DNA from 4 places in the Bacillus atrophaeus genome. Region 2 is predicted to be linked to each of the others. Evidence: riboswitches for the same ligand, from Rfam matches in the RefSeq annotation. Region 2 holds a riboswitch; each other region holds the start of a gene.
The links. Region 2 has a riboswitch for S-adenosylmethionine ahead of AAHT65_RS12800 (bifunctional homocysteine S-methyltransferase/methylenetetrahydrofolate reductase). Riboswitches for the same ligand answer to the same signal wherever they lie in the genome.

Region 1: it holds a riboswitch for S-adenosylmethionine, as region 2 does, so the genes downstream of both, metK (methionine adenosyltransferase) here and AAHT65_RS12800 (bifunctional homocysteine S-methyltransferase/methylenetetrahydrofolate reductase) in region 2, are expected to answer to the same signal.
Region 3: it holds a riboswitch for S-adenosylmethionine, as region 2 does, so the genes downstream of both, metN (methionine ABC transporter ATP-binding protein MetN) here and AAHT65_RS12800 (bifunctional homocysteine S-methyltransferase/methylenetetrahydrofolate reductase) in region 2, are expected to answer to the same signal.
Region 4: it holds a riboswitch for S-adenosylmethionine, as region 2 does, so the genes downstream of both, mtnW (2,3-diketo-5-methylthiopentyl-1-phosphate enolase) here and AAHT65_RS12800 (bifunctional homocysteine S-methyltransferase/methylenetetrahydrofolate reductase) in region 2, are expected to answer to the same signal.

Annotation. Positions count from the first base shown of each region.
Region 1 covers NZ_CP154443.1:158,859-163,350, forward strand. Annotated here, with positions in the region: gene asnB (asparagine synthase (glutamine-hydrolyzing)) at 1-1,293, opposite strand, end outside; gene metK (methionine adenosyltransferase) at 1,439-2,641, opposite strand; SAM riboswitch class I at 2,813-2,951, opposite strand; gene pckA (phosphoenolpyruvate carboxykinase (ATP)) at 3,146-4,492, shown strand, end outside.
Region 2 covers NZ_CP154443.1:2,546,449-2,550,940, forward strand. Annotated here, with positions in the region: gene AAHT65_RS12790 (GNAT family N-acetyltransferase) at 1-17, opposite strand, end outside; gene AAHT65_RS12795 (GNAT family N-acetyltransferase) at 31-471, opposite strand; gene AAHT65_RS12800 (bifunctional homocysteine S-methyltransferase/methylenetetrahydrofolate reductase) at 586-2,424, opposite strand; SAM riboswitch class I at 2,515-2,637, opposite strand; gene AAHT65_RS12805 (YajQ family cyclic di-GMP-binding protein) at 2,757-3,248, opposite strand; gene AAHT65_RS12810 (CvfB family protein) at 3,399-4,247, shown strand.
Region 3 covers NZ_CP154443.1:415,760-420,251, reverse strand. Annotated here, with positions in the region: gene AAHT65_RS02270 (YusG family protein) at 59-295, shown strand; gene AAHT65_RS02265 (toprim domain-containing protein) at 370-723, shown strand; gene AAHT65_RS02260 (thioredoxin family protein) at 744-1,064, shown strand; gene AAHT65_RS02255 (SCP2 sterol-binding domain-containing protein) at 1,172-1,516, shown strand; SAM riboswitch class I at 1,635-1,741, shown strand; gene metN (methionine ABC transporter ATP-binding protein MetN) at 1,849-2,874, shown strand; gene metP (methionine ABC transporter permease MetP) at 2,867-3,535, shown strand; gene metQ (methionine ABC transporter substrate-binding lipoprotein MetQ) at 3,549-4,367, shown strand.
Region 4 covers NZ_CP154443.1:2,782,690-2,787,181, forward strand. Annotated here, with positions in the region: gene mtnK (S-methyl-5-thioribose kinase) at 1-219, opposite strand, end outside; SAM riboswitch class I at 328-482, opposite strand; gene AAHT65_RS14180 (carbon-nitrogen family hydrolase) at 577-1,356, opposite strand; partial or broken gene AAHT65_RS14185 (pyridoxal phosphate-dependent aminotransferase) at 1,454-2,648, shown strand; SAM riboswitch class I at 2,685-2,784, shown strand; gene mtnW (2,3-diketo-5-methylthiopentyl-1-phosphate enolase) at 2,869-4,086, shown strand; gene mtnX (2-hydroxy-3-keto-5-methylthiopentenyl-1-phosphate phosphatase) at 4,083-4,492, shown strand, end outside.

The sequences.
Region 1 (4,492 bases), 1.9 Mb from region 2:
AAAGATTTTCGCGTTTCCGATATAGCGGTCCTGAAGCGGCGTACATCCTCTGATCAGCAGGCTTTTGCCTCGCATTCCTTCGGGCATGACAGAAGCTACATACAAAAGCATCTTTTTCAGACCGGACGGGATGCGTTCAAACGGTTTAAGAGAAAGCGGTTCGCGGTAAATATTGTATCCGCCGAACAGTTCGTCAGCCCCTTCGCCCGATAACGCGACTGTTACTTGTTTTTTCGCTTCTTTTGCGACGAAATACAATGGAATCGCAGCCGGATCAGCAAGCGGATCATCAAAATGCCAGACAATTTTCGGCAGTTCGTTCATATATTCTTCCGGAGAAATAACGGTGCTGAAGTTTTCTATGCCAAGTGCAGCTGCCGTTTCCTTCGCAACATCAACCTCACTGAACCCCTGCTGTTCAAATCCGACAGAAAATGTTTTCAAGTTCGGATGAAATTCTTTAGCAACGGATACAATAAAGGAAGAATCAATCCCTCCTGAAAGGAAAGAACCGACTGGCACGTCACTTCTCATATGAACCTTAACAGAATCAAAAATCGCGTCTCTTACTTCCTTGACAAGCTTATCTTCATCTGAAGATTGAACAGGCTTGAAATGCGCTTTGAAATACGTTTTAAAGGTGATATCGCCTTCCGGGCGAATCGTAAACTGCTGTCCAGGCTCTACCTTTTTCACATTCACGTCCAGCGTGCCAGGTTCAGGAACAAATTGGAACGACATGTACTGCTGAAGTGCCTCAGTATCCAGTTGAATATGGCTTTCAGCAGCCATTAAGCTTTTTCTCTCTGAGGCAAAATAAACCTGATCATTGATCGTTGTGTAATATAACGGCTTAATGCCAAATGGGTCTCTTGCGCCGTACAAGACATGATCATTTTTATTCCAAATCAGAAAAGAAAACATTCCGCGTAATTTTGAAGCGGCTTCTTCTTTATAATGACGGTATGTCGCAAGAAGGACCTCTGTGTCTGAATCTGTGTTGAATTGGTATCCTTTTGATTCAAGCTCTTCTCTCAGTTCAATATAGTTATAGATTTCTCCGTTAAAGATAATCCAATATGTTTCATCTTCATATGATAAAGGCTGCCCGCCGTTTTCTACATCAATAATGCTGAGCCGTCTGAATCCGAATCCGACATGCTCATCATGGTAATACCCATCACTATCAGGACCGCGGTGAACGATCATCTGATTCATCTGTTTGATAAGTTCTTCTTGATCTGCGGTTTGAGTTAATGGATGCTTGTTAAAAACTCCAACAAATCCACACATATTATTGCCTCCATATTATTATTTTCATGATGAAATCCCTCTTTATAGACGCACCGGATATTAAATCGTTTCACTGTTATGTAAAAAAATAAACCTGGGCCTAATGAAAAAAGGGAAAGCCGCTTATAAGTAAGCGGCTATATAATTATTCTGCTAAAGCCTCTTTGCGAAGCTGGTCAGCCTTATCTGTACGCTCCCACGGAAGGTCAACATCATGACGTCCGAAGTGACCGTAAGCAGCCGTTTGTTTATAGATCGGACGGCGCAGATCAAGCATTTTGATAATGCCGGCCGGGCGCAGATCAAAGTTATTGCGTACAACTTCAATCAGCTTTTCTTCAGAAGCTTTTCCTGAATCAAAAGTATTAATGGATATGGAAACCGGCTGCGCAACACCGATAGCGTAAGCAAGCTGCACTTCGCAAGAATCCGCAAGACCCGCTGCCACAATGTTTTTCGCTACATATCTAGCTGCGTATGCCGCTGAACGGTCTACCTTCGTTGCGTCCTTACCTGAGAACGCGCCGCCGCCGTGGCGTGCATAGCCGCCGTACGTGTCAACGATGATTTTACGTCCTGTAAGACCGGCATCTCCTTGAGGTCCGCCGATTACAAAACGTCCTGTCGGGTTAATGAAGTATTTTGTTTCTTCATCAATTAATTCCTCAGGAACGACAGGATTAATGACGTGCTCCTTAAGATTGCGCTGAATTTGCTCAAGCGAAATTTCAGGGTGATGCTGTGTTGAAATAACAATCGCGTCAATACGGACCGGCTTATTGTTCTCATCATATTCCACAGTTACTTGAGTTTTTCCGTCCGGACGAAGGTAAGGAAGAATATCTTCTTTGCGTACTTCGCTCAAGCGGCGCGCTAATTTATGCGCCAATGAAATCGGAAGCGGCATAAGCTCTTTAGTCTCGTTGCACGCATAACCGAACATTAAGCCTTGGTCTCCTGCACCGATCGCTTCGATTTCAGCATCGCTCATTGTGCCTTCACGGGCTTCAAGCGCCTGATCCACACCCATCGCGATGTCGGCGGACTGCTCGTCAATAGACGTTAAAACAGCGCATGTTTCAGCGTCAAATCCGTATTTCGCGCGCGTATAACCAATTTCTTTGATCGTTTCACGCACCGTTTTTGGGATATCAACATACGTGGATGTTGTGATTTCTCCGCTGACAAGCACTAAACCTGTTGTAACGGACGTTTCACAAGCAACACGCGCATTAGGGTCATGTTTTAAAATTTCATCTAAAATGCTGTCCGAAATCTGGTCACAGATTTTATCCGGATGCCCCTCCGTAACAGATTCTGATGTAAATAAACGACGATTTTTACTCATGATTTGCTTCCTCCTGGCAAAAGACCTCCCGATAGGCCTTTTATATATGATACGGAACTCGCTCCCTCTTATACAATGTCATACTTTATATTAGAGAATGTTAATTGGCATATTTATGAAATAAAAAAACCTTTTCCACTTGAGGAAAGGGTTGGTTGTGTGTGCCTTTCACTCTTATCGCTCAAGGAATAAATAACCTTGCAACAGGTTAGCACCTTGGTTGTCCCACATGTGTTTCCACATGCTTTTTAAAGAGAAACCGGTTGCTGGGCTTCATTGGGCCTGTCCCTCCGCCAGCTCGGGATAAGAGTATCCGCTCAATAAAATATCTTATCTTATAAGTGTTTATGGTGTCAACAAGAAACAGGAATTAGCAGACTTTATTTCAAAAGTGCGTTTCAAAAACACACACAAAAAAACATCAAATAGTATAGACTATTGGTATTAATGTGTTATACTATTTTACAAATGGCAAGACACAATAAAAGATAAAGGAAGGTTTCTATGAACTCAGTTGATTTAACCGCCGATTTGCAGCTCTTATTAACAAGTCCGAACGTGCAGCATAATTTATCCGTTCCGCAGCTCACCGAAAAAGTAATTGCCCGAAATGAAGGCACATTAACATCGACAGGCGCCGTGAGGGCCACAACCGGCGCTTATACCGGGCGTTCTCCTAAGGATAAATTCATCGTACAGGAACAAAGCACGAAGGATAAGATTGATTGGGGTTCTGTGAACCAGCCGATATCAGAAGAAGCATTTGACCGGCTGTACACAAAGGTCGTCAACTACCTGAAAGAAAGAGATGAATTGTTCGTCTTCGAAGGTTTTGCAGGCGCAGATGAAAAATACAGGCTGCCGATCACTGTCGTAAATGAATTTGCATGGCACAATTTATTTGCCAGACAGCTTTTTATCAGACCGGAAACAAATGATAAAAAAACCGCTGAACAGCCGTTCACCATTCTTTCCGCGCCTCATTTTAAAGCAGACCCGGAAACGGACGGCACACATTCTGAAACATTTATCATCGTTTCATTTGAAAAACGAACCATTCTAATCGGCGGGACAGAATATGCCGGTGAAATGAAAAAATCCATTTTCTCAATTATGAATTACCTTCTGCCTGAACGGAATATATTGCCGATGCATTGTTCAGCCAACGTGGGCCGGGAAGGAGACGTCGCTCTTTTCTTCGGTCTGTCAGGCACCGGAAAAACAACATTATCCGCAAGTTCAGACCGCAAGCTGATCGGCGATGATGAGCACGGCTGGTCCCATACGGGCGTCTTTAATATAGAAGGCGGCTGCTACGCCAAGTGTATTCATTTAAGCGAGGAGAAGGAACCCCAGATTTTCAACGCGATTCGTTTCGGATCAGTGCTTGAAAATGTCGTCATAGATGATCAGACGCGTGAGGCAAACTACGATGATTCTTTTTATACGGAAAACACTCGTGCCGCTTACCCGATTGATATGATTGACAACATCGTGTCACCAAGCATTGCCGGTCACCCGTCTGCCATTGTTTTTCTGACGGCCGACGCATTCGGCGTACTCCCGCCAATCAGCAAACTGACAAAGGAACAGGCGATGTACCATTTCTTAAGCGGCTATACAAGTAAGCTGGCCGGAACCGAACGGGGCGTCACTTCACCAGAGACCACGTTCTCCACATGCTTTGGCTCACCGTTCTTGCCGCTGCCTGCCCATGTATACGCTGAAATGCTTGGGAAGAAGATTGATGAACACGGCGTGCAGGTTTACCTTGTCAACACAGGCTGGACTGGCGGAGGTTACGGCGTCGGAGAACGCATGAAGCTTTCTTACACACGTGCAATGGTCAGA
Region 2 (4,492 bases):
GCATCACTCATTGGCATCATTATCACCGTCTTACTTGAGTTTTTTATACATTACAATATGAGGTCCGATACCAGGGAGATCAAATGGATCACCAGTATCCTTCCAGCCAAGCTTTTCGTAGTACCCTTGCACGTGGCATCTGGCGTTGCACCATACCGTTTTTGCCCCCATATCGGCAAGCTTCTGTTCAGCGCGAGTGACAAGCGTGCTTCCGGCTCTCTGCTTGCGGTATCCGGCAAGCGTCGCCATTCCCCTCATCTGATAGGATGGGCCAGCTTCAATCAAGGGATGATCTTGGCGATAAAAAGAAGCTACGCTGATCAGCGTTCCGTCAAAAAAAGCGCCGAGGTGAAAGCTGCCTTCCTCTTTGTCTCGTTCATATTTACATTGTTCTATCGTTTGGTGCGGACGCAAGATCATATGTCTGATTTCATAAGTATCTTCTGCTGAAATTTCATTGACAAGAATCATGATATCCTCCTTTTACTAATGGTTTGAAGAGAAGGGGAGACACCTCTTTATATTATCACCTGCCATCCATAAAGAGGAGGGCCGCCTGATTTATTCAGGCAGCCCTTTTCACGTTTAGTGCAAAAACACATTCTCGCGCTTTTCGTCTTTTTTCTGAATATAGGAAGTAAGCTCCGCCGTTAAGTCAGACCGGAGGAAAGGCGTGATCAGATAAACTCCGTTAAACAGCTCACATGCCGTATCGAGAAGAGAGCGGGCGATGGCGAGGCCTTCCGCTTTTTGTTTTTGCTTATCTTCACCGGCAAGCGCCATTTTCTCGCGAATGGAATCCGACAGTTTGATGCCGGGAATTTCATGATGAATAAATTCGGCGTTGCGGCTGCTGGTTAACGGCATAATGCCAATGTAAACAGGCGTCTTGAGATGCTTGATTTCGTTATGGATGTCGACAAGCTGCTGCTCTGAGTAGACTGGCTGTGAGATAAAATAATCGGCGCCGCAATCGATTTTTTTCTCAAGCCGTTTCACCGCTTTGTCAAGGTGGCGGACGTTGGGATTAAACGCCCCGGCGACAGAAAAATTGGTCTTTCTGCCGAGCGGTTTCCCCGATAAGGAAAGCCCTTCATTGAATTGCTTGATCAGCCTGATTAAATCAAAGGATGTTAAGTCATAAACAGATGTGGCCCCCGGAAAATCACCGATTTTAGAAGGATCGCCTGTAACCGCCAAAATATCGTTTAAGCCTAAAGTGTCGAGCCCCATTAAATGTGACTGCAAGCCGATAATATTTCGGTCTCTGCATGTTATATGAACGAGAGATCTGATATCCATCTGCTGCTTCAAAAGCGCTCCGCAGGCAACATTGCTGATTCTCGGAGTCGCGAGTGAGTTATCGGCAAGCGTCAGCGCCTCTATTCCGGCTTCTTTTAATTCGCTTGCAGCGGAAAGGAATTTCTCAAAGTTCAACTTTTTCGGCGGATCAAGCTCTACGATTATTGACCTTTTTTGAGAGGCGATTTCATCTAATCCCGGCTCGGTCCGCTCGTGCTGAATGGAGATGGTTTCCTGCGCTCTGACTTTCACTTCTTTTTCCGTAATAGGCTCAAGGCCGCCGACTGCATCTGCCATGGCCCGAATGTGGCTCGGGGTTGTGCCGCAGCAGCCTCCAATAATCCGTGCGCCTTGTTTTCGGAATTCAATGGCGCTGTTTTGGAAATACGTATCATCTGTTTCATACACAAGCCGTCCTTCTTCTAGGGATGGCAGGGAGCTGTTAGGATAAACGGATAAAAACGCATCATCAAAAATCGGCACCTCGGTGAGCGCTTCAATCATATGATAAGGGCCGAGCCGGCAGTTAATGCCCGTCACATCAGCACCAAGACCGACAAGCGATCGAAGAGCTTCCGATAGAGGCGTTCCGTCTTGAAGCACCCCTTGTTCATGCATCGAGACATTCAGTACGATCGGCAAATCCGTTTCCTTTCTGGCAATTTTTAAGACTTCCTGTGCTTCTTCAAGATCATAATAGGTTTCCAAAAGGAGTCCGTCCGGCTCTTCGTGCAGCAAAAGATAAAGCTGTTCCCGAAAGCTTCTTTTAATTTCCTCAAGGCTGTACGCATTTTTGTTAAAGGTGCGGATGCCGCCCATCGTTCCGAGCACATACGCTCCGCCAGACGAGGCACGCGCGATTTTGACGGCTTCTTTATTGATTTTTTTGGTTTCATCTTCAAGTCCGTGCCGGGATAATTTGATATAGTTGGCCCCGTATGTATTGGTTTGAATAATATGTGCGCCCGCCTGAACATACGCTTCATGAATTCGTTTGATTTCCTCCGGCTTTGACACATTCAATTCTTCAAAGCATCTGTCAATGCCATATGAATAAAGAAGCGTCCCCATAGCGCCGTCTCCGATTAATACCTGATGTTTCAAATCTTCTAAAAGTCCCATTGTCTGCCTCCTTCATAACATTCAGCAAGGAAAAAAGAGAATTAAAAAAAGTCCTCTTAAGAAGAAGACTTTATAAAAGATTTGTCTATCTTCTTATCTTCCAAGCTGTTCAAGCTTGCTGGATTTAGCACCTTGGTCATGACTGCGAATGCAATCATTACACCGGTTGCTGAAGCTTCTTCGGGCCAGTCCCTCAGCTTCTCTTGATAAGAACAATGATTCAGTTTTTAATTGAGCAAATGAAATCCGGAATTCCCCAAAAAGAGATGAGGAATTTTCCTTTCTCCAAATTTACCGAAAATATAGACAATAATCAATAGCAAATGTAAAATTTATCGGAAATTTATAAATTGAACGTCAATCGGCAGGTCAGCACCGCGGACGGCAGACATAATCTGCTGAAGATCGTCCTTGCTTTTTCCGGTCACCCGTACCTGATCATCCTGGACTTGGGATTTCACTTTCAGACCTGAGTTTTTAATGATCGTGTTGATTTTTTTGGCGTTCTCTTTATCGATCCCTTGAACTAGCTTCGCGCGCTGTCTCACAGTGCCGCCGGAGGCATTCTCGATTTTTGAATATTCGATGTTTTTGGTCGGAACATTTCTTTTAATGAGTTTGCCTGTGAGCACATCCTTAAGCTGGCTCATTTTGAATTCATCATCGGAAACCAGAACGAGATCCTCTTTTTCTAACGTAATGTCGCTTTTACTGCCTTTGAAGTCATAGCGGGTGCCGATTTCCTTCAATGCAATCTGAATTGCGTTTTGGACTTCCGGGAATTCAACCTTGGACACAATATCAAAAGAACTTTCTTTTGCCATATGAAAACCTCCATAACATTTAACTTATGTGTTGATTATAGTAGAATAAAGAGAAACTTCCAACAGAACAAAGAATCAATTTGGGATGATTGGAAAAAAATAAGGAACAACATCCGCCAAAAACATAAGCGGAATAGGAAGGACGATAGCATGAGACCAGGGCAGCAATTAACCTTGAGTATAGATCACCAAACAGATTTCGGTTACTTTTTAACCGACGGAGAAGACACGGTTCTCTTACATAACAGTGAAGTGACAGAGGATATAGAAGAAAGAGACGAAGTAGAGGTATTCATCTACGTTGACCAGCAGGAAAGGCTTGCGGCAACGATGAAAATACCGGTCATCAGCGCCGAGCAATATGGATGGGTAGATGTAGTGGATGCAGTAGACGATATGGGCGTGTTCGTCGATGTCGGCTTATCTAAGGACGCGCTTGTCGCAACAGAGCATCTTCCTCCGTACGAATCCGTGTGGCCGCAAAGAGGGGACAAGCTGTATTGTATGCTGAAAGTGACAAACCGCGGACGCATGTTTGCAAAACCCGCGCCGGAGGACATCATCAGCGAGCTGTTTACTGAAGCGTCAGAAGATATGATGAATAAAGAGCTGACAGGAACGGTGTACAGGCTTATCGCTTCCGGTTCTTTCCTGATCACAGACGACGGCATTCGCGCCTTCATTCACCCTTCTGAAAGAAAAGAAGAGCCGAGACTCGGATCAAGAATCACAGGACGGGTGATTGAAGTGAAGGATGACGGGTCGGTGAACATGTCGCTTCTCCCGCGGAAACAGGATGCGTTGTCAGTAGACGCCGAGCAAATCCTTACTTATATGAGAACGAGAAACGGCGCCATGCCATACGGAGACAAGAGCGACCCGGAAGATATCCGCCAACGCTTTCAGATGAGCAAGGCCGCCTTTAAACGGGCGCTCGGACACTTGATGAAGAATAACAAGGTCTATCAGGAAAACGGCTGGACATATGAAAAGCAATAAAGTAGAGAGCAGGCTGCCAGAGAGCAAGCCTGCTTTTTTTGCGGTGAATATATCCAATTGAGTATGGTCTCCAAGTGCCGAGGAGTCCGGACAGGATTTGGGGAATACTCCGCGAAACGCTCCATGCTTTACTAACCTCATGAAAAAACAGCAGAACATAGAGCGTTATGCAGAGGAACTATATACAGAGCTGAAGAATATGTCTGATGTAGAAAGAGAGAATGCAATCGGGGAAATGAGGGTCG
Region 3 (4,492 bases), 2.1 Mb from region 2:
CTTCATCGGATAACCGTGCAGTCAATTGGATACTCTAATTTTATGGGAGGTGTCCAATATGGCTATCGGCAAACAAAGGTTTGATGTGACAGATCATGTAACAGGCCGCTTTCAAAACGGCCGGCTGTCGTTATACCATGAGGATGAAATGATTGGCCAAATGACAGGCATGAATGAATACGAGCTTAAACCCGGTTTTTCATTTGAAAATGAAAAATTTTATAAGACAGCCGATGCAGTTTCAGGAAGCGACGCGAAGTACGTGGATTGCGACTATGAAAACGGCTGGTGTTAATGTGTTGGCGGTGATATTCACTGCCTTCTTTTACAATCTGAGCGCTTCAAAATTGATGTGACAGGTGATGGCAAATGATATTGGACGATTTACAAAAAGTCATTATAGTTGAAGGGAAATCCGATAAGCAAAAAATCAAAAGCGTCCTCAATGAATCTGCGTGTATTGTGTGTACAAACGGAACGCTCGGCCAGACGAAGCTGGAAGAACTTGCTGATCAGCTTTATGATAAAGATGTGTATATTTTGGTTGATGCAGATGAATCCGGAGAGAAATTGAGAAAACAGCTGAAGAGAGAATTGCCCGACGCCTGCCATTTATATATCGACAGAACGTTCAAAGAGGTGGCGGCAGCGCCGAGCCGTCATATTGCTTCCGTATTACTTCGCGCAAATATCAATGTTCATACAAATTTTCTTGATGGATAAACCCGAGGTGTTTGAATCAAATGAAAGAACTTCAAGAGCAAGAGCTCGAATTGATAAAAGAAGACGTCTATCTCCTATATTTATATACTCCTTTTTGCGGCACTTGCCAGCTCGCGGGCAAAATGCTGTCTGTTGTTGAAGAAATGCTGCCGCAAGTCGCCTATTATAAAAACAATGTAAACTATTCTCCGACATTCGCAAAAGCCTACAAGATTGAAAGTGTTCCTTGTTTTCTTCTTTTCAAAAATGGAAAAGTGGTTGAAAAAGGTTATGCTTTTCACTCTGTTTCCTACCTATACGATATGATTAAACAAAAAGCTTCCAATACATCCCGTTTATGACATATTTCTCGGGAAATAAGTATGGAAAATGTCGTTCGTTTTATAGAGGGTTCTAGCTGCCCGCAGAGAAATGTGTATGTATGACCAATGAATAGGAGGTTGTACAAGTGGAAAAAACGGAAGTGTTAGAGGAAGAGTATCAGCGTCTGTTTTTAAAACCCCTATTGAATGCTTCAACCCTGCTTATCACCTTTCAAGGTGAGACAGAAGCTTTTACCTTCTCGATAAACGAACGGGGAGAAATGAAAAAAATTTCTCAGCCCAAAACGTCCAACCTGACCTTTTATGGAAATCAAGCGGAGATCATTCATCTGCTGCATGGAGATATTTCCCTTCAAAATTTAATTCAAAGCGGAAGCCTGAAAGTGAAGGGATCTTTTAGAGCGCTGCTCAAGCTTGAAGCCATCCTCTGGCTGACAAACGGTTTTTTCCAGAGGGTTCAAAAAGCATAAAACTAGAATATTCATAATTTTATAGAAAAAGATGGCATCATTTATTTTATTGACATCATATGATTTGCCATGCTATTCTACATTAAGAATTTCCGGACGTAAAAAGAACTATATATTTCTCTTATCAAGAGAGGTGGAGGGAAGTGCCCTATGAAGCCCGGCAACCATCAACATTGTTGAAATGGTGCCAATTCACACAAAGCGATTCGCTTTGGAAGATGAGAGAAAGGCGATGAAAAGAAGCCTTTCTGCTCATGTGTGCAGAAAGGCTTTTCTTTTGCCGAATAATCGCCGGAAGATTTCTTAGAATAGTGTTAAGGCAGGTGATTGCTTTGATCAATCTTCAGAATGTTTCAAAAGTGTATAAATCGAAACATGGGGATGTCAACGCTGTCCAAGATGTTACCCTCTCAATAAATAAGGGTGAGATTTTTGGAATTATTGGATATAGCGGAGCGGGTAAAAGCTCCTTGATCCGTCTGCTTAACGGTCTTGAGAAACCAACCTCAGGCATCGTGGAAGTAGCGGACAGCAAAATAAATGAAGTAAACGGCCGCGGCTTGCGAAAAGCCCGCCAAGAAATCAGCATGATCTTTCAGCATTTTAATTTGCTTTGGTCTCGTACGGTGAGAGATAACATTATGTTTCCGTTAGAAATCGCCGGCGTGAAAAAAAGCGACCGAATCAAGCGTGCCGATGAACTTATTAAACTGGTAGGTTTAGAAGGAAAAGAAAAATCGTATCCATCACAGTTGAGCGGCGGACAAAAGCAGCGTGTCGGGATTGCAAGAGCGCTCGCCAACAATCCGAAGGTTCTCCTTTGCGATGAAGCGACATCCGCACTTGATCCGCAAACGACAGATTCAATTTTGGCTCTCTTATCCGATATAAATGAAAGACTCGGTCTGACCATTGTGCTGATTACGCATGAAATGCATGTAATCCGCAAAATCTGCAACCGGGTGGCTGTTATGGAAAACGGTATAGTTGTGGAAGAAGGCGATGTACTCGATGTCTTCAGAAATCCGAAGGAACAAATGACGAAACGTTTCGTACAGCAAGTGACAGAACCGGAAGAAACAAAGGAAACGATCCAGCATTTCCTTGATGAAAATACATCAGGGAAAACTGTTCAGCTCACCTTTGTCGGAGAAGCTGCAGAACAGCCTCTCATTACAGAGATGATCAGGAATTTTAATGTAGACGTTAATATTCTGCAAGGGAAAATCTCACAAACGAAGGATGGGGCTTACGGCTCTCTCTTTATCCATATTGACGGAGAAAACGAAGAAGTACAAAACGTGATCCGGTTTATTAAAGACAAACAGGTGGAAGCAGAGGTGATCACGAATGTTTGAAAAATGGTTTCCGAACGTTGATTTGACAGAACTATGGAGCGCAACGTATGAAACGCTGTACATGACGCTGATTTCCTTATTCTTCGCTTTTATTATCGGTATCATTCTCGGGTTGCTGCTCTTTCTTACAGCTAAAGGAAGCTTGTGGCAAAATAAAGCGATTAACAGTGTGATTGCGGCGGTTGTCAATGTTTTCAGATCCATTCCATTCCTTATCTTAATTATTTTATTACTGGGCTTTACTAAGATTTTAGTAGGAACGATTTTAGGTCCGAATGCGGCTCTGCCGGCACTGGTGATCGGATCGGCGCCATTTTATGCCCGTCTTGTCGAAATTGCCTTGCGCGAGGTGGATAAAGGTGTGATTGAAGCAGCCAAATCCATGGGCGCAAAAACATCAACCATTATCTTTAAGGTGCTGCTGCCGGAATCAATGCCGGCGCTTATCTCAGGTATTACAGTCACTGCCATCGCATTGATCGGCTCTACAGCAATAGCCGGCGCGATCGGTTCGGGAGGACTTGGAAACCTGGCGTATGTTGAAGGCTATCAATCAAATAATGGTGATGTCACACTAGTTGCAACTGTGTTTATTCTGATCATCGTCTTTATTCTTCAGATTATCGGTGATTTGATAACGAATATAATAGATAAACGATAAGGGAGGATTTACATTGAAAAAGTTATTTTTAGGCGCACTACTTATTGTTTTTGCAGGGGTTATGGCTGCTTGCGGATCAAATAATGCAAGTGATTCAAAAGAAATTGTCGTTGCTGCGACAAAAACACCGCACGCGGAAATTCTCGAAGAAGCAGAGCCGCTGCTAAAAGAAAAAGGCTACACGCTAAAAGTAAAAGTGCTGAGCGATTATAAAATGTACAATAAATCGTTGGCGGAAAAAGAAATTGATGCAAACTTCTTCCAACATGTTCCTTATCTTGACCAAGAAAACAAAGAAAATAAAGATTACAACCTTGTGAATGCCGGCGCGGTTCACCTTGAGCCATTCGGTATTTACTCTAAAAAGTATAAATCATTAAAAGATCTTCCAGACGGCGCGACGATTATTTTAACAAATAACGTGGCTGAGCAGGGACGTATGCTTGCAATGCTTCAAAACGGCGGATTAATTACGCTGGATTCAAAAGTAGAAGCAGTGGATGCGACACAGAAAAACATCACAAAAAATCCGAAAAATCTTAAGTTCAAGAAAATCGCACCTGAATTAACTGCAAAAGCATATGAAAACAAAGAAGGAGACGCTGCCTTCATTAACGTGAACTATGCGATTCAAAATAAATTAAATCCTAAAAAAGATGCGATTGAAGTTGAGTCTACAAAGAACAATCCGTATGCCAACATCATTGCAGTCCGTAAAGGTGAAGAAGATTCTAAAAAAATTAAAGCTTTAATGGAAGTTCTTCATTCTAAAGAAATTAAAAACTTCATTGATAAAAAATACGATGGATCTGTGCTTCCAGTAGCTGAATAAGAATCAAACCCCCGGATGATGAAAATCCGGGGTTTTTTGTGTAATTTCCTAAAAGCGGTTCATAATAAAAAGGAATTTTAATCGAGCTGGAGGGATATTTGTTGACTCAATATAATGAAAGTGGA
Region 4 (4,492 bases), 240 kb from region 2:
GCTTTCGCCGACTACTTTTGCATAAGGGACGGCTTGCTTAATAATCAGTCCTCTTTCCTTTTCTTGATCATACACGTGAAAAACATAATTTAAATTTCCGTCGCCGATTTCTTGGCAAGTCAATGTGCTTTTACTTGGAAATAAGCCGAGCTTAACCGCCAATGCAACAGCGGAGCTTTCATTTAACGTTTCATACAATGGTGTTGTGGTTGCTGCCATGATTATTTACCCTCCAATATGAATAGCTGTTTATGTAATGCGGGGGGATGGCCAATAAAAAAAGCCTCCTTCTCTGGAGAGAAGGAGGCTAACAGACACGTTTCGCCTCTCTTATCTCTCAGATAAATCTGATGGAATTAGCACCGTGCCTTAATGAGACTAACGTCTCGGCGCAAAATCTGTGCGCCCCATTTCACAATGGCATTACGGTCGGTTGCTGTTGGGGTCAAAAGGCCAATCCCTCGCCCAACTCTCGATAAGAGAAAATATTCACTTGTCTTGCAATTCGAATTAATCAGTTGATGAAAATGTTAACAGGTGCTTCGTTTATTTGTCAACAACTTTTGTTGTGCAATATTAATATAAATCTTTTCGAAGGTCTGCGAAAACGGGAATCTGTTTCCGTACGGCTTCACTTTCTTCTATATCAACCTCTGCCCGTACAGCACCTTCTTCCTTAGAGCCCTCTGCTAAAATACGGCCCCACGGATCAATAATCAGGCTGTGGCCGGCAAACTCATTGTCGGGGTTTGACCCGGTGCAGTTGCAGGCCGCGATAAAGCATTGGTTTTCAATCGCTCTGGCAATAAGAAGGCTTTTCCAATGGTCGAGGCGGGGCAGAGGCCATTCCGCTGAAATAAACAACAGGTTTGCGCCCTTTGTCGTATGCTTTCTAATCCATTCTGGAAAACGGATATCGTAGCAAATCAGTCCCGAGCTTTTGACGCCGTCAAGTTCAAAATAACCATCAGCCGAGCCGGCCGATAAATAAAGGTGTTCATCCATCAGCTGGAACAGATGGGCTTTGCTGTACTCTTTAACGATCTTTCCTTCTTTATCCGCAATGTACATCGTATTATAGATATGGCCGCCTTTTCTGACGGCGACAGAACCGGCGACTAGGTGGACACCATGCGTTTTTGCGGTCTTTTTCAGCCAGCTTTGAGCAGCGAGACCGTCATCATCCGCTAACAGGTCAAGGTTTGTCAGATCGTAGCCGGTCGTCCACAATTCAGGAAGAACGAGAACATCGGCGTGTTTACTTTCTTTTTCGATTAAAGATTCAGCTTTTTTTATATTTTCTGAAGGATTACCGTATGCAATATCAAATTGAAGACAGGATATGGTCCATTTCACCTCTGCAGCACCTCCAAGTTTCCCTTTACTTTTTATATATAACCATATATGATGATGGACTATCATTTCAAGAAATTTTTTTAGAAGGTGAAAACAGATGAAATTTGAACATTCTCACGTGTTAACACAGCTTCCCGAACAGTTTTTTGCTTCTTTAGTCAAAAAGGTGAACAAAAAACTGCAAGAAGGGCACGACGTCATCAATTTAGGGCAGGGAAATCCTGATCAGCCGACACCGGATCATATTGTCGAAGAAATGAAAAACGCGATCGCAGACCCAGAGAACCACAAATACTCATCATTCCGCGGCTCCTATCATTTAAAAAAAGCAGCAGCGGCATTTTATCAAAGAGAATACGGAGTGAAAGCAGATCCGGAAAGTGAAATTGCCATTTTATTCGGCGGAAAAGCGGGGCTTGTCGAGCTTCCGCAATGTTTATTAAACCCAGGGGACACCATTTTAGTTCCCGATCCGGGCTATCCAGATTATTGGTCGGGGGTTGCGCTTGCTAAAGCCGAAATGGAAATGATGCCGCTTATAGAGGAGAGGGGGTTCCTGCCTGATTACAGCCGCCTTTCCTCTGACGTAAAGGAAAAAGCTAAGCTGATGTATTTGAATTATCCGAATAATCCGACAGGAGCCGTTGCTACTTCGGATTTCTTTGAAGAAACGGTCAGCTTGGCTAAAGAAAACGGCATCTGTGTCGTTCATGATTTCGCATACGGCGCAGTTGGCTTTGACGGGCACAAGCCATTAAGCTTTTTACAAACTGAAGGGGCAAAGGACATTGGCATAGAAATCTATACATTGTCTAAAACGTATAATATGGCGGGCTGGCGCGTCGGATTTGCCGTCGGTAATGCATCTGTGATTGAAGCCATTAACCTTTATCAGGACCATATGTTTGTCAGTCTGTTCAAGGCGACACAGCAAGCGGCAGCGGCGGCTCTCTTATCAGACCAAACGTGTGTGGCTGAACAAAACGCCATGTATGAGAGCAGACGGCAGGCGTGGATTACAGCCTGCCGGGAGATCGGATGGGATGTCACGGCTCCGGCGGGATCATTTTTCGCCTGGCTTCCGGTGCCAGACGGCTATACCTCCCAGGAATTCTCGGATTTGCTGCTTGAGAAAGCCAATGTTGCCGTTGCCTCTGGAAATGGGTTTGGAGAATATGGAGAGGGCTATATTCGAGTCGGTTTATTAACGAGCGAGGAACGTCTTAAAGAAGCGGCCTCCCGTATCGGCAAACTGAATCTTTTCAATAAAAAGCATTGACAACACACTTTAATGATGGGATAATTCAAAATAATTTATAAAATCTATATTCTTATCAAGAGCAGGCAGAGGGACAAGCCCGATGAAGCCCGGCAACCGACTTGTAAAGCACGGTGCTAATTCTTGCAGCAAGCGCTGAGAGATAAGATTCGGACATAAAACGAAGCCTCTTCAGACGCAATACGGTTTGAAGAGGCTTTTTATATGTGTTCTTTGAGGAAAGGAGTTCAACCATGAGTGAATTATTGGCAACATATCTCCTGACAAATCCGGGGTCTGATTGTGAAAAAAGAGCAGAACAGATTGCGACAGGGCTGACTGTAGGCTCATGGACGGATTTACCCCTGCTGAAGCAGGAACAGCTGCAAAAGCATAAGGGGCGGGTCGTAAGCGTTGAGGAGAAAGAAGGAGCTCTTGAATCGGAAAAACAAGCGGTCATTACAATTGCTTATCCGGAAATTAATTTTACATACGACATTCCGGCGGTGCTGACGACTGTGTTTGGCAAGCTGTCACTTGACGGGAAAATCAAATTAACCGATCTGGAATTTTCAGAAGGTTTTAAACAAAGGCTGCCAGGACCGAAGTTTGGCGCTTACGGTATTCGCAAGGCGCTGGGCGTGTTTGAAAGACCGCTGTTAATGAGCATTTTTAAAGGGGTCATAGGAAGAGATCTTGAAGATATTAAAGATCAGCTGAGACAGCAGGCACTCGGCGGAGTGGACTTAATCAAGGATGACGAAATTTTCTTTGAAACAGATCTGGCGCCCTTTGAAACACGGATCACAGAGGGCAGGCAAGTGCTGCGTGAAACCTATGAACAAACAGGGCATAAAACGCTTTATGCGGTGAACCTGACGGGAAGAACGGCTGACCTTAAGGATAAAGCAAGGCGTGCAGCTGAGCTTGGAGCGGACGCGCTGTTATTTAACGTCTACGCTTACGGCTTGGATGTCATGCAGAGCCTTGCCGAAGATCCTGAAGTTTCTGTTCCGATTATGGCCCATCCGGCAGTCAGCGGAGCGTTTACATCATCACCCTATTACGGATTTGCACACGCTCTCCTGCTGGGGAAACTAAACCGCTATTGCGGTGCGGATTTCAGTTTATTCCCGTCTCCTTACGGGTCAGTTGCGCTTCCGAAAGAGGATGCTCTCGCTATTCATGATGAGTGCGTGAGAGAGGATTCTTTTCAGCAAACATTTGCCGTACCGTCAGCGGGCATTCACCCTGGCATGGTTCCGCTCCTGATGAAGGATTTCGGCATTGATCATGTGATTAATGCGGGAGGAGGCATTCACGGTCATCCAAACGGCGCCCAAGGCGGAGGTAAAGCATTCAGAGCCATCATTGACGCCGTGCTTGAAGCGCAGTCGCCGGATGAAAAAGCGGAGCAGTGCAATGATTTGAAACTTGCTCTAGATAAATGGGGAAAGGTTGATGCTGTATGACCAAAAAACCGCTCATCATTTGTGATTTTGACGGAACGATCACAATGAACGACAACATTGTCAGCATCATGAAAGAATTCGCCCCGCCGGAATGGACCGCCTTAAAAGACGGTGTCCTGTCAAAAGAAGTAACAATTGAAGAAGGAGTCGGGCAGATGTTCAGCCTTCTTCCGAGCAGTATGAAAGAAGAGATTACAAGATTTGTGTTACAAGATGCAAAGATTCGGAATGGCTTTCGTGAATTTGTATCATTTGTCAACCAGCACGAGCTTCCGTTTTATGTCGTAAGCGGGGGAATGGACTTCTTTGTTTATCCTCTTCTTGAGGGAATCGTAGACAGAGACCGTATTTATTGCAATCATGCATCCTTTGAAGACGAATATATTCATATCAAATGGCCTCATTC